3 regions of the Pseudomonas sp. O230 genome follow, and region 1 is predicted to be linked to each of the others. Evidence: predicted binding sites of a transcription regulator. Region 1 holds the regulator's gene; each other region holds the start of a gene.

What was found. The regulator sigma-54, encoded in region 1, starts transcription at its own class of promoters, with help from an activator protein. The targets are predictions, from matches to a motif close to ANTGGCATNNANNTTGCTNT.
Region 2: the regulator sigma-54 is predicted to act here: its motif matches at 2,987-3,006, upstream of ACI77H_RS24840 (pilin).
Region 3: the regulator sigma-54 is predicted to act here: its motif matches at 4,675-4,694, upstream of ACI77H_RS05210 (circularly permuted type 2 ATP-grasp protein).

What each region holds. Positions count from the first base shown of each region.
Region 1 covers NZ_JBJGXN010000012.1:48,735-56,283, forward strand. Annotated here, with positions in the region: gene ACI77H_RS25235 (ZIP family metal transporter) at 1-861, shown strand, start outside; gene ACI77H_RS25240 (HPr family phosphocarrier protein) at 869-1,144, opposite strand; gene rapZ (RNase adapter RapZ) at 1,160-2,017, opposite strand; gene ptsN (PTS IIA-like nitrogen regulatory protein PtsN) at 2,020-2,484, opposite strand; gene hpf (ribosome hibernation-promoting factor, HPF/YfiA family) at 2,497-2,805, opposite strand; gene ACI77H_RS25260 (RNA polymerase factor sigma-54) at 2,880-4,373, opposite strand; gene lptB (LPS export ABC transporter ATP-binding protein) at 4,558-5,283, opposite strand; gene lptA (lipopolysaccharide transport periplasmic protein LptA) at 5,283-5,831, opposite strand; gene lptC (LPS export ABC transporter periplasmic protein LptC) at 5,818-6,390, opposite strand; gene ACI77H_RS25280 (HAD family hydrolase) at 6,398-6,922, opposite strand; gene ACI77H_RS25285 (KpsF/GutQ family sugar-phosphate isomerase) at 6,922-7,549, opposite strand, start outside.
Region 2 covers NZ_JBJGXN010000011.1:303,036-310,584, reverse strand. Annotated here, with positions in the region: gene ACI77H_RS24855 (DUF748 domain-containing protein) at 1-1,389, shown strand, start outside; gene ACI77H_RS24850 (DUF2845 domain-containing protein) at 1,389-1,685, shown strand; gene ACI77H_RS24845 (BON domain-containing protein) at 1,867-2,220, opposite strand; gene ACI77H_RS24840 (pilin) at 2,530-2,940, opposite strand; gene pilB (type IV-A pilus assembly ATPase PilB) at 3,166-4,866, shown strand; gene ACI77H_RS24830 (type II secretion system F family protein) at 4,869-6,086, shown strand; gene ACI77H_RS24825 (prepilin peptidase) at 6,088-6,960, shown strand; gene coaE (dephospho-CoA kinase) at 6,957-7,549, shown strand, end outside.
Region 3 covers NZ_JBJGXN010000002.1:408,262-415,810, forward strand. Annotated here, with positions in the region: gene ACI77H_RS05195 (c-type cytochrome) at 529-1,350, shown strand; gene ACI77H_RS05200 (transglutaminase domain-containing protein) at 1,465-2,274, opposite strand; gene ACI77H_RS05205 (alpha-E domain-containing protein) at 2,271-3,221, opposite strand; gene ACI77H_RS05210 (circularly permuted type 2 ATP-grasp protein) at 3,234-4,643, opposite strand; gene ACI77H_RS05215 (ribonuclease E inhibitor RraB) at 5,097-5,438, opposite strand; gene ACI77H_RS05220 (hypothetical protein) at 5,651-5,884, opposite strand; gene speE (polyamine aminopropyltransferase) at 6,097-6,972, opposite strand; gene ACI77H_RS05230 (PLDc N-terminal domain-containing protein) at 7,202-7,393, opposite strand; gene ACI77H_RS05235 (hypothetical protein) at 7,464-7,549, opposite strand, start outside.

The DNA of each region.
Region 1 (7,549 bases):
CGGATGTTTCGTTACGCGTTTGGATCGCTGTTACTGCTGGCGGGCATGAGCTTATTGGTCGTCCAAGGCCTGGCGTGGCTGGATCTTGAGCCGAAACTGCTGCGTGCGTTGCAAGGCGGGGCGATTTGCGCCTTGGGCACGGCCCTCGGCGCGGTGCCGGTGCTGGTGATTCGACGCATGCCCCAGGCGGTCAGCGATACGCTGCTCGGTTTCGGCGCCGGGGTGATGCTCGCCGCGACGGCATTTTCGCTGATCGTTCCAGGCATTGCCGCCGCTGAAAGCCTGGGGCTGACACCCTGGGCGGCCAGCGGGCTGATCAGTTTCGGCATCATGCTTGGCGCGTTCGGGTTGTATCTGGTGGATCGGAAGGTCTCCGGCGCTTCGCCGGAAATGCTCGTCGGCACCTTGGAGCGGCCGGTCATTCCTCCACGGATCTGGTTGTTCGTGTTTGCCATCATTGCTCACAACATCCCCGAAGGCATGGCGGTCGGTGTCTCGGCGGGTGGCGGCATGCCCGACGCTGATAGCCTGGCGATGGGCATTGCCTTGCAGGATGTGCCGGAAGGATTGGTGATTGCGTTGGTGTTGGCCGGGGCAGGGATGTCGCGGGTCAAGGCGTTCCTGATCGGCGCGGCATCAGGGTTGGTCGAACCGGTCTTTGCGCTGTTGTGCGCCTGGCTGGTGAGCCTTGCCGAGTTGCTCTTGCCGTTGGGGCTGGCGCTGGCGGCTGGGGCCATGCTGCTGGTGGTCACGCATGAAGTCATCCCCGAGTCGCGCCGCAATGGTCACGACAAGCTTGCCAGCCTTGGGCTGCTGATCGGGTTTTGTCTGATGATGGTGATGGATACGGCGCTCGCCTAGGCGAGCGTTACTCGCCTTCGTCGAAGAAGTTGTTGATCAGCGCGACCAGCGCGTCCAGCGCTTCCTGTTCCTGCTGGCCTTCCGTGCTCAGATGGATTTTGGTCCCTTTGCCTGCAGCCAGCATCATCATGGCCATGATGCTTTTGCCGTCGACCGTGGATTCCGGCGTGCGTCCTACCCTGATCGTGCAATCCTTGAACTGACCGGCCACGCCGACGAACTTGGCGGAAGCACGGGCATGTAGGCCCAGCTTGTTGATGATTTCGATTTCCAGAGCAGGCATCGCGATGTGAATCCTTTAGCTGAGGTCGCGGTGGCGAACCTGGACGTTCTTCAGGGATTTTTGCAGGACCTGGCCCAGACGTTCGGTCAGGTAGACGGAGCGGTGATGCCCGCCGGTGCAGCCAATGGCAATGGTGACATAAGCACGGTTGCTGGCGGCAAAGCGGGGCAGCCATTTGAGCAGGTACGTGGAGATGTCCTGGAACATCTCCTCGACGTCCGGCTGGGCCGCCAGGTACTCGGCAACCGGCAGATCAAGCCCGGACTGATCGCGTAGCTCCGGCTTCCAATAGGGGTTCGGCAGGCAGCGCACGTCGAACACCAGATCGGCGTCCACCGGCATGCCGCGCTTGAATCCGAAAGACTCCACCAAAAACGCAGTACCGGGTTCCGGCTGGTTCAGCAGGCGCAACTTGATGGTATCGCGCAGCTGATACAGGTTCAGGTTGGTGGTATTGACCTTGAGATCGGCGAGGTCGGCAATCGGCCCGAGCAGGCTGGTTTCATCGTTGATCGCTTCTGCCAGTGAGCGGTTGGCGCTGCTCAGCGGGTGGCGACGACGAGTTTCCGAAAAGCGCTTCAGCAAGGTTTCTTCGTCGGCGTCCAGGTACAGGACATCGCACTGGATATGCCGGCTGCGAACTTCTTCGAGCAGTTCCGGAAACCGGCTCAAGTGGCTGGGCAGGTTGCGCGCGTCGATGGAAACGGCCACCAGCGGCTGCGCCAGTTCGGTGTGGATCAGCGCGCGCTCGGCCAGTTCCGGCAACAACCCGGCGGGCAGGTTGTCGATGCAGTAATAGCCGTTGTCCTCGAGAACATCGAGCGCGGTACTTTTACCTGAGCCGGAACGGCCACTGACGATGATCAAGCGCATGATTAGTGCCCGTTTTGCTCGTCCAGGACAACCTGATACAAGGCTTCATTGCTCACGGCGCTACGCAGGCGATCACGGACTTCCTTGCGATCGAGCATGCTGGCGATCTGGCGGAGCAATTCAAGGTGCGCATCGGTAGCGGCTTCCGGGACCAGCAGAACGAACAGCAGGTCAACCGGAGCACCGTCGATGGCGTCGAAATCGATGGGGGCGTCCAGGTGCATCAAGGCACTGATGGGCGAGTTACAGCCTTTGAGACGGCAGTGAGGAATGGCGATGCCGTTGCCAAAACCGGTCGAACCGAGTTTTTCACGGGCAATCAAAGCCTCGAAGACAACTTGCATCTCCAGATCCGGCACTTCCCGGGCGATCAGGTTGGCAATTTGCTCGAGGGCTTTCTTTTTGCTGCCGCCCGGCACGTTCACGATGGAACGGCCGGGGGTCAGGATGCTTTCAAGTCGGATCATGGGTTGGGAGTGTTAACGACCGGTCGCGCCCTGGAGGAGGCTTTGGGTCTTTTCCTTATGCTTTTTGAGTTGTTTATCCAGCTTGTCGGTCAATGCGTCGATCGCCGCGTACATATCGGTATGCTCCGCGTTTGCGACCACTTCATTGCCGGGAATATGCAGCGTGGCTTCGATTTTCTGCTTCAGCTTTTCGACCGTCATCGTGACCTGCACGTTGGTGATCTTGTCGAAATGCCTCTCTAACCGTTCGAGTTTTTCGCCGATGTAGGTGCGAAGAGGTTCGGTCACTTCCAGTTGGTGTCCACTGATGTTGACTTGCATACAGCTTCTCCTTCGTTGCCAGTGCATAAAGCGGTAGACCAGATGATCTACCACTGGAACGCTGTGGCGTGGCTCTACATCAACCGCTTGCGTTCGCTCGAAGGCGCGATCCCGAGGGATTCGCGGTACTTGGCGACGGTGCGGCGAGCCACCTGAATGCCTTGTGCCTCCAGTAAACCAGCGATCTTGCTGTCACTCAACGGCTTTTTCTGATTTTCCGCAGCAACCAGTTTTTTGATGATCGCGCGGATTGCCGTGGACGAGCATTCGCCGCCTTCGGAGGTGCTGACGTGGCTAGAGAAAAAGTATTTCAACTCATATATGCCCCGAGGGGTATGCATGAATTTTTGCGTGGTCACCCGCGAAATCGTCGATTCGTGCATGCCCACCGCTTCGGCGATGTCATGCAGGACCAGCGGTTTCATCGCTTCGTCGCCATATTCCAGAAAACCGCGCTGATGCTCGACGATCTGGGTGGCAACTTTCATCAGGGTTTCGTTACGGCTTTGCAGGCTCTTGATGAACCAGCGGGCCTCTTGCAACTGATTGCGCATGAAGGTGTTGTCGGCGCTGGTGTCGGCGCGGCGCACGAAACCGGCGTATTGGGCGTTGACCCGCAGCCGTGGCACCGACTCCTGATTCAGCTCGACCAGCCAGCGCTCATTGTCTTTGCGCACGATCACGTCGGGTACGACGTACTCGGCTTCACTGGACTCGATCTGCGAGCCAGGGCGCGGGTTGAGGCTCTGAACCAGCTCGATCACCTGGCGCAGTTCGTCTTCCTTGAGCTTCATGCGGCGCATCAACTGGCTGTAGTCGCGGCTGCCGAGCAGGTCAATGTAATCGGTGACCAGGCGCTTGGCCTCGGCCAGCCAAGGTGTCTTGGCAGGCAGTTGGCGCAATTGCAGCAGCAGGCATTCACCCAGGTTGCGCGCGCCGATGCCGGCCGGTTCAAATTGCTGGATGCGGTGCAGGACGGCTTCGATTTCGTCCAGCTCGATGTCGAGTTCCGGATCGAAGGCTTCGAGGATTTCCTCGAGAGTTTCGTCCAGGTAGCCCTGATTGTTGATGCAATCGATCAGGGTCACGGCGATCAGGCGATCGGTGTCGGACATCGGCGCCAGGTTCAGTTGCCACAACAGATGGCTTTGCAGGCTTTCACCGGCGGATGTACGGGTAGTGAAATCCCACTCGTCGTCATCGTTGCTCGGCAGGCTGCTAGCGCTGGTCTGGTAGACATCTTCCCATGCGGTGTCGACGGGCAGTTCGTTGGGAATGCGCTCGTTCCAGTCACCTTCCTCGAGGTTGTCCACCGTCGGGGCGGTTTCCTGATAAGAGGGTTCTGAGACGTCGGCGTTAGGTTGCTGTTCGGCTTTGTCGGCCAAGGGGTCGGCGTTATCGAAGTCGTCGCCTTCTTCCTGGCGTTCGAGCATCGGATTGGACTCCAGGGCCTCCTGGATTTCCTGTTGCAGGTCCAGGGTCGACAATTGGAGCAGGCGGATGGCCTGTTGCAGCTGCGGTGTCATCGTCAGCTGCTGGCCCATTCTCAAGACTAGCGATGGTTTCATGGCAGGGGCTAAACACCTTATTCGCCGGCGCACATGCGCCATCCACTACAGGGCGCCGAAGCGCCAAACATAAGCAAATTATATGCCCGAAACCGTAGCGTTTGCCTAGAGCGCTGTAACAATAAAAAAGTATTGATTTTTTATCGAGACAAGCGCTCGGGCAACCAGCCAGACACCTCAGTGCTTACAGGCGGAACTCATGGCCCAGATAGACTTCTTTCACGAGGTCGTTGGCCAGGATGGTAGCCGAATCACCTTCGGCGATCAGTTGGCCATCGTTGACGATGTAGGCCGTTTCGCAGATATCCAGGGTTTCACGGACGTTGTGGTCAGTGATCAGCACGCCAATGCCCTTGGCCTTGAGGTGGTAGATGATCTGTTTGATGTCGCCCACCGAAATCGGGTCCACGCCGGCGAACGGTTCGTCGAGGAGGATGAATTTCGGGTTGGTTGCCAGTGCGCGGGCGATTTCCACACGACGGCGTTCGCCACCGGAGAGGCTCATGCCGAGGTTGTCGCGGATGTGGGTGATGTGAAATTCCTGCAGCAGGCTTTCCAGTTCCTTTCGACGACCGGCCTTGTCGAGTTCCTTGCGGGTCTCGAGGATTGCCATGATGTTATCGGCGACCGAGAGTTTGCGGAAGATCGATGCTTCTTGCGGAAGATAGCCGATACCGGCCTTCGCGCGACCGTGCATCGGCTGGTGGCTGACGTCCAGATCATCGATCAGGACGCGGCCCTGATCGGCCTGAACCAGGCCGACAATCATGTAGAAGCAGGTGGTTTTACCGGCGCCGTTAGGGCCAAGCAGGCCGACGATCTGACCGCTGTCGATGGACAGGCTGACGTCGCGCACGACCTGACGGCTCTTGTAGCTCTTGGCCAGATGCTGAGCTTTCAGAGTTGCCATTAAGGGGCCTTTTGCTCTTCGGTTTTCTTTTTCGGCTGGATCACCATGTCGATGCGCGGACGCGACTCGGTCACGTTGGTGCCTGTGGCACGACCGGCGCTGGCAAGCTTTTTGTTGGTGTCGTAGACGATTTTCTCGCCTTGGGTGACGTTACCGTCCTTGTCGACAACTTTTGCCTTATCGATCAGCACGACGCGGTCTTGCGAAGCGTGGTACTGGATAGTGACGCCCCAACCCTGGACCGGCTTGGTGTCGCCCGCCGTTTGCAGTTGTTCGAAATAGGCGAGGTTGCCCACCGAAGTCACCACGTCGATGTCGCCCGCAGGGGTGCGGGTCATGGTCACAGTATTGCCTTTAACGATCATCGAGCCCTGGGTGATGATCACGTCACCTTTATAGGTGGCAATACCGTTCTTGTCGTCCAGTTGGGCGTCGTCGGCCTGGATGCGGATAGGCTGCTGTTGATCGTTCGGCAGAGCCCAGGCGCTCACGCTTCCCAGTGCTGCGCCCAGACCGAGCAAAATAGGGAGAGTTTTAACGAGCCTCATACTGTCCTCTTACGTTCGATAGCAGGTGTATCCTGCTTTCTTTCAAATACGCTTTCATTCCCTTGCCAGTCGATACACCGCCAGCGCCGTCGATTCTAACGGGTTGCTCGGTCTGCGCATATTGCTGTTGCGGGAACACGGTCATGCGGGTGGAAGTAATCAGGGTCTTGCGGTTTTTCTCGTCGAAACGCGTGATGCGCACCGAGTCGATCAGTTCGACCTGAGTGCCGTCCGGGTTGACTTCGCCGTGTTCGCTCTGGACGTGCCAGGGGAACTGGGTGCCGCGAAACAGGTTCAGGTCCGGGTTCGTCAACAGCGTCACTTCTGTCGCTTTCAGGTGTTCAACCTTGTCGGACGTCATTTCGTATTGCAGTTTGCCATCCGGCAGGTACTGCACGCTGTGCGCGTTGATCGCGTAGTAATCGATCTCGCTTTCATCGACCGTAGCCACTGGCTTATCGAGGAAGCGTTCCGGGCTGATGTTCCAGTAGCCGACCGCGGCAAAAATCGCTGCGATGCAACCGAACACCAGGATGTTGCGAAATTTCTTGCTCAGCATAGTTGGCTCACAGGTACGCGGCGTTGGCCGCATCGAGGCGGCCCTGGGCGCGCAGGATCAATTCGCAGAATTCGCGAGCGGCACCCTCGCCACCACGGGCCTGGGTGATGCCGTGGGCGTGTTCACGCACGAAGCTGGCGGCATTGGCCACCGCCATGCCCAGGCCAACGCGGCGAATCACCGGCAGGTCTGGCAGGTCGTCGCCGAGGTAGGCGACTTGCTCATAGTTTAGGTTGAGCTGGGCGAGTAGCTCGTCGAGCACCACCAGTTTATCTTCGCGGCCCTGATAAAGGTGGGGGATACCGAGGTTCTTCGCCCGTCGCTCGACCACCGGGGTCTTGCGGCCGCTGATGATAGCCGTCTGCACGCCCGCTGCCATCAACATCTTGATGCCCTGGCCGTCGAGTGTGTTGAATGTCTTGAATTCGCTGCCGTCTTCGAGGAAATAAAGACGCCCGTCGGTCAGGACGCCGTCGACGTCGAATACCGCCAGTTTGATCTGTTTGCCGCGTTGCAGCAGGTCCGTGCTCATTACATTACTCCCGCACGCAGCAAGTCGTGCATGTTCAAGGCGCCGACTGGGCGGTCTTCGCTATCGACCACGACCAGCGCGTTGATTTTATGGTCTTCCATGATTTTCAGGGCCTCGGCCGCGAGCATCTCGGCGCGGGCGGTCTTGCCGTGGGCGGTCATGACCTGGTCGATCGTCGCGCTATGGATGTCGATGCTGCGGTCCAGGGTGCGGCGCAAATCGCCGTCGGTGAAGATCCCTGCGAGTTTGCCGTCGGCTTCGAGGATCACCGTCATGCCCAGGCCTTTGCGGGTCATTTCCATCAAAGCGTCTTTGAGTAGCGTGCCGCGCTGGACTTGCGGCAGCTCTTGCCCGGCGTGCATGACGTTTTCCACTTTCAATAGCAGGCGTCGGCCCAGCGCGCCACCGGGGTGGGAAAACGCGAAGTCTTCAGCGGTGAAACCGCGGGCTTCGAGTAGCGCAACGGCCAGGGCGTCGCCCATGACCAGCGCCGCGGTGGTCGACGACGTCGGTGCCAGGTTCAGCGGACAGGCTTCATGCTCGACATGCACGTTGAGGTTGACCTCGGCAGCCTTGGCCAGCGGTGAATCGGGGTTGCCGGTCACGCTGATCAGTTTGATGCCCAGG
Region 2 (7,549 bases), on a different contig from region 1:
GTCGAAGGCCTGAATTATCAGCACGGCGACAGCCTGTCGATCGACAAGGTCAACCTGTTCCAGCCCTATGTGCGCTTCATGATCAACGATGACCGCACCACCAACGTCGATGACCTGCTGATCCCGCAGCCGCCCGATTCCGGCGCAAAAACTGCAGCGGCCAAACCCGCCAGCAAGGACAAACCGCTGGGCATCCACATCGGCGGTATTGCCATCAATGACGGCTCAGCCAACTTCGCCGACTTCAGCCTGACCCCGAACTTCGCTACCGCCGTGCAACAACTCAACGGCCAGATCGGCACCATCGACAGCCGTCAGGCGAAACCGGCGACCGTCGACATCAAGGGCAAGGTCGATCGCTACGCACCGGTGACCATCAAAGGCTCGGTCAACCCGTTCGACCCGATGGCCAGCCTCGACATCGCCACCAGTTTCAAACGGGTGGAACTGACCACACTGACGCCCTACTCCGGCAAGTTCGCCGGTTACCGTATCCGCAAGGGCCGACTCAATCTCGACCTGCATTACCTGATCACCAAAGGCCAGCTCAAGGCTGAAAACAAAGTGGTGGTCGAACAATTGCAGCTCGGTGAAAAGGTCGACAGCCCGGATGCTGTCAGCCTGCCGTTGAAACTGGCGATTGCCCTGCTCAAGGACGTCGACGGCAAGATTTCCATCGAGCTGCCAGTCACAGGCGACCTCAACAATCCACAGTTCAGCGTCATGCCGATTGTCTGGCAGACCCTGCGTAACCTGATCGTCAAGGCCGCCGCCGCGCCATTCAAGATGATCGGCGGACTGATCAGTGGCGGTGGTTCGGAAGATCTGGGCACGGTGTCGTTCGCACCGGGTTCCAGCGACCTGAGCAAGGACGCCGAGGGTTCGTTGGTCAAACTGTCCAATGCGCTCAAGGAACGCCCGGCCCTGCGCCTGGAAATCGAAGGCACCGCCGCCGCCAGCAGTGATGGCCCGCTGATCGCCGAGCAACGCCTGGAACGGGAATACCAGTACAACTACTACAAGATGCTCCAGCGTCGCGGCGACAAAGTGCCGGCACAGGCTTCGTTGCTTCAAGTACCGGACGGCGAGAAAGGCCCGCTGCTGGAAGGCATCTACCGCATCCGCCTGAAAACCCAGCCACCCGTCGAATGGAAGGATCTGGGCAAGGAAGAACGCACCGCAAAAATGCGTGCGGACGTGATCAAGTTCTGGAGTACCAGCGACGTGCTGTTACGCCAACTGGGCCAGGATCGCGCCAGCAGCATCAAGGATTATCTGGTCGACAAGGCTCAGTTGGCCGATGACCGCGTGTACTTCATCGATGCCAGCCTCGGCGAAGCCGAAAGTGACGGCCGGGTAGTGACGCCATTGCACCTGGATGCCGAGTGATGATCAGGCGATTGCTGATCAGCCTGACACTGGCCATGGCAGCCAGTCATGCCTCGGCCGCCGAAACCCTGCGCTGTGGCAGTCAATTGATCAGCGTGGGGGACAGGTCCAGCGAAGTGCTGCAGAAATGCGGAGAGCCGGTCAGTCGTGATCTGTTGGGCTACAAGCGCAGCGCCAACCGGCGGGAAGAATTCCAGGTCGAGGAATGGACCTACGGGCCCAACGGCGGGATGTACCAGTACCTGCGGTTTGAAGGTAATCGCCTTAGGCAGATCACCAGCAAACGCGGTAACTGACACACACGCCCTCCTACCGTTTGGTTTTGCAGTGCCCACAATAGAACAGGCCCCAAACACGAATGTCCGGGGCCTGTAATGGCCACATCCTTATGGCCGTCGCATGAACTCTCAAGTAGCGGCAGACGTATGACTCGGCTCGTCTACCGCGCCTTCTCCCGTTCAGGCGAGAAGTCTTGCCTTACTCGGCTTTCAGGCCGTCAGCGGAGACCGCTTTGACGCCTTTGATTTTCTTGGTGATCGCCACAGCGGTGGCTTTCTGTGCGTCAGTCACCGCGACGGTGGACGACAGGGATACAACACCTTTGTTGGTTTCGACTTTGATATCGGTACCAGGAATGCCTTTTTCGGTTACCAGGTCACTTTTGACTTTGGTGGTGATCCAGGTATCGGAGGTAGCTTCCTTGGCCTTGGTCACTTCACCGGCTGCCAAGGTCATTGGCGCTTGAGTGGCTTGGGTTTGAGCGAATGCAGCGTTGGCCATGGTCAGGGTCAGCGCGGTAGCAGCAGCGGCAGCGATAGCGAACTTCTTCATACGAGTAACTCCTGTTTTTCATAAAGTCTGCTGCGTGTCTTGTCAGCAGGGTTACTGGGTATATTGCGAACGCTGTGCCAACTCCGAGACAGGCAATAATTCGTTATAAATCAATAACTTAAAAAACACACCGACTTTCGTAATCATGCAAATTGCATGACTTCGACATTCTCTACATGCAAGTTGCAGGTTTTAACGTGGGCCTAAGGCCATGAAATTTCGGGATTTTCCGGTTCACCTTTGGATTAACAAAAAAAATGCCCCGTTTTTTCTAAACGGGGCATATTTCAAACGATGTAGAACAGGCTTTTAGTTGGCAACACAGCCGCCTGGGGCATAATCGGCAGCGACCTTGGTCGTGCAAGACCAGCCGGTTGTCGGGTCGCGGGTCAGCGTAATGGTCTTGCTAAGAACTGGCGCTGGGGCATTAAGAATCGTGCAACCGATAGTGCCTTTGCCGTCAGAGGCAGTGCCCGAAGCAGAGATCGTGCAATTGGTGGTCGTTGCAGTGCCGCCAACTTTGGTCAAATCCGGGTTGACCCCCTGATTCAGCACATCTTCAAAATTCACCTTTAAAGCAGAAATCTCAGCCAGCCCGGCCGTGACCTTGGCTCGTGCCTGATACTTCGAATAAGCCGGCAACGCAAACGTCGCCAGAATCCCGATGATCGCCACCACGATCAACAGTTCGATAAGCGTAAAACCTTTCTGAGTATTCATAGACAAGCTCCATGCATGAGTCGAAATCTCATGATCTGAATTAACCGCAGCACAGCCCATGCCAAGCCCGCCGCCCCCTGTTAGCGGGGCGCGGGAACGACGCGACGGCTATTCCCGTCCCCAGGATCCGCACTAACTGACACTTTTTGTCACCAGAACAGCGCTGGTTTGGCTCCACCGGTTGACTAGGCTATAAGTCATGAACTGTCTGCGTCCGGTATCCCCATGAATGACATCGCCCTTAGCGGTCTGGCCAAGCAATTGGTTCTGGCCGAACTGCTCACTGACAAAAGCGCGCAACAGGCGTATCAACAGGCCCAACGCCAAAAAATCTCCCTGGTCAGTTATCTGGTGCAGAACAAACTGGTGAAAAGCAGCCAGGTCGCCGAGATCGCCTCCGAGCATTTCGGCATGGCGCTGCTCGACCTCAACTGCCTGGACAAGGACACCCAACCCAAGGGCCTGGTCAGCGAAAAACTGATTCGCCAGCACCATGCCCTGCCCCTCTGGCGCCGGGGCAACAAGTTGTTCGTCGGGGTTTCCGACCCGACCAATCACCAGGCCATCAACGACATCCAGTTCAGCACCGGGCTGAACACCGAAGCCATCCTGGTGGAGGACGACAAGCTCAGCAACGCCATCGAAAAGTTCTTCGACAGCCATGCCAGCGGCCTCGAAGACATGGCCGACGTCGACCTTGATGGCGTGGACATCGAGTCGATCGATGACTCCCATCAGGACGCCATCGCCGGACAGGATGCCGACGACGCGCCGGTGGTGCGCTTCGTCCACAAGATGCTGCTCGACGCGATCAGGAGCGGTTCTTCCGACCTGCATTTCGAGCCCTACGAAAAAACCTACCGCGTACGGATGCGCACCGACGGCATACTGCGTGAAGTCGCCAAGCCGCCGGTTCAACTGGCCAACCGCATCGCCGCCCGCCTGAAAGTCATGGCCAGCCTCGACATCTCCGAACGGCGCAAACCGCAGGACGGGCGGATCAAGATGCGCCTGTCCAAGAGCAAGTCCATCGACTTCCGGGTCAATACCCTGCCGACCCTGTGGGGCGAGAAAGTGGTGATCCGGATCCTTGATCCATCGAGCGCGCAAATGGGCATCGACGCCCTCGGTTACGAGCCTGAGCAAAAAGACCTGTACATGGCCGCGCTGAAGCAGCCGCAGGGGATGATCCTGGTGACCGGCCCTACCGGTTCGGGCAAGACTGTGTCGCTTTACACCGGGCTGAACATTCTCAACACCGTGGACATCAACATTTCCACCGCCGAAGACCCGGTGGAGATCAACATGGAAGGCATCAACCAGGTCAACGTCAATGCCAAGCAGGGACTGGGTTTTGCCCAGGCGCTGCGCTCGTTCCTGCGCCAGGACCCGGACGTGATCATGGTCGGCGAGATCCGCGACCTGGAAACCGCCGAAATTGCGATCAAGGCCGCCCAGACCGGTCACCTGGTGCTGTCGACCCTGCACACCAACAGCGCAGCGGAAACCCTGACCCGCCTGCACAACATGGGCATTCAGGGGTTCAACATCGCGACGTCGGTCAGCCTGATCATCGCCCAGCGCCTGGCGCGCAAACTGTGCAGCCATTGCAAGAAACCCATCGATATTCCCCGCGAGGCATTGATCAAGGAAGGCTTCCCCGAGGAACGCATTGGCACGTTCACGATCTATGAGCCGGTCGGTTGCGATCAGTGCAACGGCGGCTACAAGGGGCGCGTGGGGATTTATGAAGTGGTGAAAAACACACCGGATCTGCAACGGCTGATCATGGCCGAAGGCAACTCGTTGGAAATCGACATCCAGATGCGCAAGGACGGCTTCAACGACCTGCGTACCTCCGGGCTGATCAAGGCCATGCAAGGCATCACCAGCCTTGAAGAAATCAACCGGGTCACCAAGGACTGAACATGGCGGTCAAAGCAGCGAAAATCAGTGTGTATGCCTGGGAAGGCACCGACAAGAAAGGCACGAAGATGACCGGCGAGCTCAGCGGTCAGAACCCGGCCTTGATCAAGGCGCAACTGCGCAAGCAAGGCATCAACCCCGGCAAGGTGCGCAAGAAGTCCGCCTCGATATTCAGCTTCGGCAACCGTATCAAGGCGCAAGACATTGCCCTGTTCACCCGGCAGATGGCGACGATGATGAAAGCCGGCGTGCCGCTGTTGCAGTCGTTCGACATCATTGGCGAAGGCTTCGATAACCCGGCCATGCGCAAACTGGTGGACGAGGTGAAACAGGAAGTCGCGGCGGGTAACAGCTTCGCTGCGGCCCTGCGCAAAAAACCGCAATATTTTGATGAGCTCTACTGCAACCTGGTGGATGCCGGCGAACAGGCCGGTGCCCTCGACACCCTGTTGGAGCGGGTCGCGACCTACAAGGAAAAGAGCGAAAGCCTCAAGGCCAAAATCAAGAAAGCCATGACCTATCCGCTGGCCGTGGTGTTCGTCGCGATCATCGTCACCGGCATTCTGCTGGTCAAGGTGGTGCCGCAATTCGAGTCGGTATTCAAAGGATTAGGTGCGCAATTGCCGGCCTTCACGGTGATGGTCATCGGCCTGTCGCAGTTCATGCAGGACTGGTGGTGGCTGATACTTGGCGTGTTGATCGCGGCGATCTTCGGTGTGCGCCACGCCTTCAAGACATCGCAAGGCTTTCGCGACCGGACCGACATCTGGCTGCTGAAGCTGCCATTGATTGGCACCTTGATGTACAAGTCCGCCGTGGCCCGTTACGCCCGTACGCTGTCGACCACCTTTGCCGCTGGCGTGCCGCTGGTCGAGGCGCTGGAATCGGTGGCGGGCGCGACCGGCAACATCGTGTTCAAGCGAGCGGTGCTGCGCATCAAGCAGGATGTGTCGACGGGGATGCAGCTGAACTTCTCCATGCGCACCTCCGGAATCTTTCCGAACATGGCGATTCAGATGGCGGCCATTGGTGAAGAGTCCGGCGCGCTGGACGACATGCTCGACAAGGTTGCCAGTTTCTACGAGGCAGAAGTCGACAACATGGTCGACAACCTCACCAGCCTTATGGAACCGTTCATCATGGTGGTGCTGGGTGTTATCGTCGGCGGTCTGGTCATTGCGATGTACCTGCCCATCTTCCAACTCGGCAATGCGATCTGACATGCCCTTGAACGAAATCCTGACCTTGTACCCGCTGGCGTTTGTCCTCCTTGCACTGGTGGTCGGCTTGCTGGTCGGCAGCTTTCTCAACGTGGTGATCTGGCGCCTGCCGAAAATGCTCGCACGCGAATGGCGATTGCAGGCCTACGACATCCTGGGCCTGCCGGTCGAAACGCCGCAGCCGACCTACAACCTGATGCTGCCTCACTCCCAGTGCCCGCACTGTGGGCACCGGATCCGCGCCTGGGAAAACATTCCGCTGCTCAGTTATGCGTTTTTAGGTGGACGATGCTCAAGCTGCGCAACGCCCATCAGCAAACGTTACCCATTGACCGAACTGGCCTGCGGCCTGCTGTCCGCGTTCATCGCCTGGCATTTCGGTTTCGGATGGCAAGCCGTGATGGCGCTGGTGGTGAGCTGGGGCCTGTTGGCCATGAGCCTGATCGACGCCGAGCATCAACTGTTACCGGATGTGCTGGTGCTGCCGTTGCTGTGGCTGGGGCTGATCATCAACAGCTTCGAATTGTTCGTGCCGTTGCACGAGGCGCTGTGGGGCGCAATTGCTGGCTTCATGGCGCTGTGGTCGGTGTTCTGGCTGTTCAAGCTGATCACCGGCAAGGACGGCATCGGACACGGCGATTTCAAGCTGTTGGCCATGCTGGGCGCCTGGGGCGGCTGGCAGATTTTGCCGCTGACCATTCTGTTGTCGTCCCTGGTGGGCGCGATTATCGGCGTGATTGTGCTGCGCCTGCGCAACGCAAAAACCTCGACCCCGATCCCCTTCGGCCCCTATCTGGCGATTGCCGGCTGGATTGCATTGCTCTGGGGTGGTCAAATAACCGACTTCTATTGGCAGTTTGTCGGTTTGAAATGAATACCCCTGTGGATAAACCCTGGATTCTCGGTCTGACCGGCGGCATCGGCAGCGGCAAAAGTGCGGCCGCCCAGCACTTTATCGACCTGGGCGTACACGTGGTCGATGCCGATCATGCGGCGCGCTGGGTGGTGGAGCCGGGGCGCCCGGCACTGGCCCGGATAGCCGAACATTTCGGTCCTGGCGTGCTGCAAGCCGACGGTCAACTGGATCGCGCGGCGTTGCGCAAACTGATCTTTGAAGTACCTGAGCAACGCCTCTGGCTCGAGGCGCTTTTGCATCCGCTGATCGCCAGGGAAATCGCCGACCACCTGGGCAAGGCACAATCGCCTTACGCGATTCTGGTGTCGCCGTTGCTGATCGAATCTGGCCAGTACGCCATGACCCAACGGGTCCTGGTGATCGATGCGCCCGAACAGTTACAGATCGAACGCACCCTGCAGCGTGACCAGACCAGCGAACAACAGGTCCAGGCGATCCTCAAGGCGCAATCCAGTCGCCAGGATCGCGTGAGCCATGCCGACGATGTGGTGGTCAACGACCGCGACCTCGCCTGGCTGCACAGCGAGGTCGAACGCCTGCATCACTT
Region 3 (7,549 bases), on a different contig from region 1:
AATGACCGCAATGCTCACCGGCGTTGACGGACACGCTCAGACGGACGGTAGTGTGCTACCGGATTAACCGTTTCAGGACACCGAGCTGTCTAGCAAAAGGGCGGCAAAGAAGCTGGCAATAGGCCTCATGCCTTTTTTAAAGCAATAAGTGCGCACTCCATACGAAAGGGATCTAAACCACGCGTGACGCGGGCCCTAAGGTGAACATATGCGAAGTTGTCGTCGGGTTTTGCCGAGGCGCTCGCCCTACAGGAAGTGCAACGCGCTGCCGTCATGGAGATATGCAGGCAGGCATCAGGAAATAACAAAAAAGGCGGTCAAGCCATGTTCAAACATTCGAAAGTACGTCAAGCCGGGCTCATTCTTTTCGCCACTACGCTGTTGTTGATTTTGCCGAACCTGACCAAGGTGATCGGCTGAGTCTTTTATTAAAAGATCGGCGCAAGGTTTCTATCGCCTCTTAAAAATGTGACTGGCTCGCTACCCGGGCCGGCGTGGGTGTGCCAACCTTTGCGGCACTTCCACGACATGGACGGCGATCTGTTGAAAACGCTCATTTTGTTCGGGGCCTTGCTACTCAGCACGCCTCTGTTTGCAGCACAGTTGAACCTGGAGCTGGGCGCGCACAGTCGCACCTGGCAGAGCGAAGAATTGCTCAAGCATCCCCAGGTTCAGACCATCACCATTACCAACGACGTTTCCTACAAACGGGACATGAGCTATCGCGCCGTGCCCTTGGCGGCGTTGTTGACCGGCATAAAACCTGACGATCACCTGCAAGCTGTGGCACTGGATGGTTTTGCCGCCGAACTGGCTGCCGCGCCGTTGCTCAATGCCCAGGGTGCGCGAGCGTGGCTGGCGATTGAAGACCCGGCCAAACCGTGGCCGGCGCTGTCGGCGGACAAGCCGAGTGCCGGGCCTTTTTATCTGGTCTGGACCGATCCGCAGGCGGGCAATATCAGCCCCGAGCAATGGCCCTTTCAAGTCGCGGACATCAAGCGCATGGCGCCAGTGGCCGAGCGCTTCCCTGCGCTGCTGCCGGATCCGGCGCTGAAGGCGGACGATCCGGTGAATCTGGGGTTTGCGCTGTTTCAGAAGAACTGTTTGGCGTGCCATCGATTGAACGGCGCCGGGGATGCGCAATTCGGGCCGGATCTGAATATTCCATTCAATCCGACCGAGTATTTTGCTGCGGATTTTTTGAAGCGTTACATCCGTGATCCGCAGAGTTTGCGGCAGTGGCCTCAGGCGAAAATGCCGGGGTTCGCAGCGCAGGTGCTGCCGGATGGGGATCTGGACATGTTGGTGGGATATTTGAAGCATATGGCCGGGCGCAAAATTAAGCCCTGACGCGGTCCCTCGCAGGAGCTGGCTTGCCAGCGATGGTGAATCAGCCAAAACGATGTCGACTGACACTTCATCGCTGGCAAGCCAGCTCCTACAGGGGTTGTGCGGTGTCCAGGTTTACTGCTGCTGGACTGAAATAACCGGCATCGGCGTCGGCGACACAAACACCTTCGCATGCATCTGCTCGCACCCACCGCCGCGACGCATCCCGCGTACCGGGCAAGCGTCCAGATAATCCAGGCCCACCGCCAGCTTCAAATGCCGCTCCGGCCGCGCCAGTTCGTTGGTCACGTCAAAGCTGTACCAGGCGTCATCGAGCCAGGCTTCCGCCCACGCGTGACTGGCCAGATGCTCGCTGTTCTCGCTGTACAAATAGCCCGACACATAACGCGACGGAATGCCCAGGCTGCGGGCGCAGGCGAGAAACGCGTGGGTGTGGTCCTGACAGACACCCGAACGCCCGGCGAAGGCTTGAGCAGCGCTGGTGTCCACTTCGGTGGAACCCGGCGTGTAGGTCATGTGCGAATTCAGCCCATGCATCAAGTCAATCAGCGCCGTGCGATCCCGACGCTTTTTGCAGGCTTTCTCAGCGAACGCGCGCAGGGCTTCGTCGGCTTCAGTGAGGCGCGTGAAGCGCAGGAACGGCAGCGCCGACTGGCTCTCGTGCTCGGCTTCGCGCAATTCGTCGATATCGACCTGGCCACGGGCGCCAATGATGATCGCTTCATGCGGCTCGTCCATGGTCAGCACGTGCAGGATGTTGCCGAACGGATCCAGTTGCGCGCGCACCGGACGCGGCAGGTCGAGCTGCCAACTGAGCACGTGCTGGCGCTCGCTGTCGTGGGGGGTGAGTCGCAGGTACTGGATGCTCGCCCGCACCTGATCTTCGTAGTGATAGGTGGTCTCGTGGCTAATGGAAAGTCTCATGCAGCCTCCAGGTAGGAACTGTGTATGGCGTTACCCAACTGGCGCACCAGCGGGATGAACTCGGTCAGCCAGGCATGCAGGCCTTCGTCGAGAATTTCGTTGATGCCGGTGTAGCGCAGGCGTGCATCCATTTCGGCGGCCAAACGTTGCGCAGGACGGCCATTGGCCCCCGGCAGTTGAGCGAGGATCTGGTCGATTTCTTCGGTGCAGGCGCGCAGGGATCGCGGGACATCGGCGCGCAGCAACAGCAACTCGGCGACGTGCCGGGCGCCGGGGGCGTCGCGGTAGATTTCGGTGTAGGCCTCGAACGACGACAAGGCTCGCAACAAGGCACTCCACTGGTAATAGGCGTGAGCCGTGCCGTCGCTGACCGCTTCGGCCTGATCGCCCGCCATTTCGTAGCGCGCATCGAGCAGGCGCAAGGTGTTGTCAGCCCTTTCGATAAAGGTGCCCAGACGAATAAACCGGAACGCATCGTTGCGCATGATCGTGCCGTAGGACGCGCCGCGAAACAGGTGGGACCGTTCCTTGATCCACTCGCAGAACCGGCTCATGCCGTAGCGACTCAAGCCTTGCTCGGCAATGCCGCGAATTTCCAGCCACGTGGCGTTGATGTTTTCCCACATGTCGGCGGTGATTCGCCCCCGCACGGCGTGGGCACTGGCCCGCGCCGAACCGAGGCAGCTGTAAATGCTCGCCGGGTTGGCCGCGTCCAGGGCGAAAAAGTGCAGCAGCCGTTCGGCATGCAACTCGCCGTGGCGTTCGAGGTAATCGTCCAGGGTGCCGGTAATCAGCAGCGGCATGGCGAGCTCATGCAGACCATCCCCGCGACCATCCTGTGGCATCAGTGACAGCGAATAACTGATGTCGAGCATCCGTGCGAGGTTTTCCGCCCGCTCCAGGTAACGCGACATCCAATACAAATCCGAGGCAGTTCTACTTAACATGGCAGGCTTCCTTCAATCCTCGACCACCCAGGTGTCCTTGGTTCCGCCACCCTGGGAGGAATTCACCACCAGGGAGCCTTCACGCAGGGCGACACGGGTCAAACCGCCGGGCACAACCCGGGTTTCGCGGCCAGACAATACAAACGGACGCAGGTCGATGTGGCGTGGTGCGATGCCGTTTTCGACAAAGGTCGGACAGGTCGACAGAGACAGCGTTGGTTGTGCGATGTACGCGTGAGGCTTGGCCTTGATCCGCTCGCGGAAGGATTCGATTTCCGCCGCCGTCGCCGCCGGCCCCACCAGCATTCCATAACCGCCGGAGCCCTGGGTTTCCTTGACTACCAGTTCTGGAAGATTGGCCAGCACGTGGGAAAGTTCAGAGGGATTACGACACTGGAACGTCGGCACGTTTTTCAGGATCGGTTCTTCATCGAGGTAGAAACGGATCATGTCCGTCACAAACGGATACACCGATTTATCGTCCGCGACCCCGGTGCCAATGGCATTCGCCAGCACCACATTGCCCGAGCGGTACGACGACAACAGCCCCGGCACGCCGAGCATCGAGTCCGGGTTGAATGCCAGCGGATCAAGGAAGGCGTCGTCGAGGCGACGGTAGATCACGTCCACCGCTTTTGGCCCGTCGGTGGTGCGCATGAACACCTTGTCATCCCGCACGAACAGGTCCGCGCCTTCTACCAGTTCAACGCCCATTTCCCGCGCCAGAAACGCATGCTCGAAAAACGCGCTGTTGAAGCGACCCGGCGTCAACACCACCACGCTCGGGTTGTCGATGGGGCTGGAGCTTTTCAGGGTGTCGAGCAACAGGTTGGGATAATGGTCGATCGGCGCGATGCGCTGGGCCGAGAACAACTCGGGGAACAGTCGCATCATCATCTTGCGGTCTTCGAGCATGTAGCTCACGCCGCTGGGTGTACGAAGGTTGTCTTCGAGCACGTAGTACGTGCCGTCGCCATCGCGCACCAGGTCGACGCCGGAGATGTGCGAATAGATATCCCGATGCAAATCCAGGCCCTGCATTGCCAACTGGTATTGCTCGTTGGCCAGCACTTGCTCGGCCGGGATGATGCCGGCCTTGATGATGCGCTGCTCGTGATAGAGGTCGGCAAGGAACATGTTCAGCGCCTTGACCCGCTGGATGCAGCCGCGTTCGACGATCCGCCATTCACTGGCGGGAATGCTGCGCGGAATGGTGTCGAAGGGAATCAGGCGCTCTGTCCCCTGCTCGTCCCCGTAGAGCGTGAAGGTAATCCCGGCGCGATGAAACAACAGATCGGCCTCGCGTCGCCGTTGTGCCAAAAGCTCGTCAGGCGTTTCGGCTAGCCAACGGGCAAACTCCCGATAATGCGGGCGGACCTGGCCGCCGGCATCGTACATCTCATCAAAATAGGTGCGGATCATGCCGTACTCCTTGTCACCCGGACATCTAGGCTTCGCAAGGCCCGTGCCATCGGCAGAAACGCTTTGATATCAATCAGTTGGATAATCACATCATTAACACCGCACCAATCCTGTGCGGTAAATGCCCCAACCTGATCGCCCCCGCTTCATTGCGAAGCAATGCTGTCGTCTATCACCAGCATAGTCAGAGTTGATTTCAGTGCTCGGCAGTTGGTGCGGATAATCGGCGCATTCGCTGGAATTGCTCACCGAACTTCCCTTTTAGCCGCCTTGCTCAGGCGGCTTTTTTTTGTTTCCGGATTTGTGCCCGGTGGCGTGGCAGCCTGTTTTGCAGAGATTGGGAGGACGCCATCGCCAGCAAGCCGGCTCCTACAAAGGTCGGCGTTGAATCCACAAACGAAAACGGCCAACCCGTAGGTCAGCCGTTAGTGGATATTGTCGCTGTTCATAGTGTTATGCGAGTAGCCCTCGTACCTCCTGCTTGACGCCCCATCCTTCGATGATGCCCCCCAAAGGCTCGACCACCGCCTCGAAATCCTGCTCAAAGTCGCCGATGCCGTCGTAAGTGGCGGACATCACTTTGCTCAGTTCCAGAGCCCAGGCACCGTCGTCGCGCACGCTGATCTGTGCATTCATGGATTCGCCGGAATAATGCCCTGCCGCCCTGCGTGCCCGCTCCTCGTCCGGGAAAATGGCGTAGAACTCGATGGGATGGAAACGTGAAAAGTCAAAACCGCCTTCTTTCATGCGGCGCAGCACCGAGCTGCTGATGTCTTCTTGATAGGCTGTGCTCATGAAACGTCCTCCTGAACCGATGGATAGACTTTCCGTACTCCCGACGCCCGCAACCGAATGGTGCGCGCTATGCGGCAAACCAATTGCCGATGGGAAACAAGCATGTAGCTGACAAGACCAGACCTTAGCGATCCATTCGCTGATCTCGCTTGCAGAGTAGCCCCAAGTCAGAGGCGCTGCCAAGGCCTGGATAGGATTGAGACAGGAGATATTCAGATTGGCGTGATGCCGAGGATTTGTATGCTGTTCTGGGCCTTGAGGCTTTTGACGCTTGCATCAGCAGTTCGCCCTTCCAGATCATTCAGATCCAGTTCGGCTGCGACAGGAAGGAGCCGGGCCTTGATGAGTTTGGCGGCATGCTCGTTGTCCGGGCACTCCTCGCACTCAAAGACTTCATCGACCGTTTCACCGTGATCATCCACGAAAGTGATTTTCCACTTTTGCATCACTGCCTCCTCGATCAAACCCGTAGATGGGCTTACATCCATCTGGACTTTTACCCTGACCGATCGTTCAAACGGATTACGGCACACCAACATGAAAACACACAGAACCTGTGGGAGCTGGCTTGCCAGCGATGCATACACCGCGGTTCGTCAAACACACCGCAGTGATCCAATCGCTGGCAAGCCAGCTCCCACAGGGGATGTGAATAAGGTTAGTCGTTGCTTGGCTTGTTCACGGCCTGCAACACGTACTGCGGCAAAGCGAAGGCGCCGATGTGGATTTCCGGGTTGTAGTAGCGGGTGATGATGCCGCTCCCGGCAAAGCGCTGCTGCAAGGTTTCGCGGGACAATTTGCGATAGGCAGTGTCGGTCGCGCCCCAGGCAAAGGTCATCGAGCCGCCGATGTAGGTCGGCACGGCGGCCTGGTAGAAGTGCCAATCCGGGAACAGGCTGCGCAGGCGGCCGGCAGTGGTTTTGACTTCTTCGATTTGCATGAACGGTGTGCCGTTCTGGGTCACCAGGATGCCGCCTTCATTAAGGCAACGACGGCAAGCCTGGTAGAAGTTTTCCGAGAACAGCACTTCGCCCGGGCCGATCGGGTCGGTGGAGTCGGAAATGATCACGTCGAACTTTTCAGTGGTGGTGGCGACGAAACGCATGCCGTCGTCGATCACCAGGTTCAGGCGCGGATCTTCGAACGCACCCTTGGAGTGGTTCGGCAGGAACTCCTTGCACATCTCGACCACGGTGCCGTCGATCTCGACCATGGTGATGTGCTCGACGCCACCGTGTTTGGCCACTTCACGCAGCATGCCGCCGTCGCCGCCACCGATGATCAGCACGCGTTTGGCGCTGCCGTGCGCCAGGATCGGCACGTGGGTGAGCATCTCGTGGTAGATGAATTCGTCGGCTTCGGTGGTCTGGATCACACCGTCCAGCGCCATGACCCGGCCCATGCGCGGGTTTTCGAAAATCACCAGGTGCTGGTGTTCGGTGCGCACTTCGTGCAGCAGTTTTTCCATGCGAAAACGCTGGCCGTAGCCTTCGTAGAGGGTTTCCAGGTAATCGCTGGTTGGAGTGTTGCTCATGGGAAGTGCTCCGAGAAATGCGGTGGCAACGGACGGTTACCCGCCCATGAAGGCCAATCGATCAGCTCGATTGCCCGGGAAAGGCGCGCATTCTACGTCGCGGAAGATGACAGGTCGAACCTTCTGGTGACCCCATACCTGTAGGAGCCGGCTTGCCTGCGATGCAGACGACGTGGTCTGTCAAATACACAGCGGCAGGCAAGCCGGCTCCTACAGGTTTGGTGTTGGCTCAGATCCGCACGTTGCCCCGTGGCCCGGCGATGGCCCAGATGATCAGGCCCAGGACCGGCAGCAGCAGGATCAGCAACACCCAGACAATTTTCATCCCGGTCGAGACGCCACTTTTCAGCACGTTGATGATTGCCCAGATATCCAGGGCCAGAATGATCAGGCCAACCAGGCCGTTGAACGTGGAACCCATGGTGTCGCTCCCTAAGAGTGGATTGCATTCTTAGGATAGCCGGCCTTGGCGAGGGTTCCGTTTTATTCCATCAAACGTGGATAGCGACTTTCAGGGCTTCCAGGGACGGCGCGGCAGTGATGCCGACTTCGGCGCACAACTCGAGCACACGCGGTA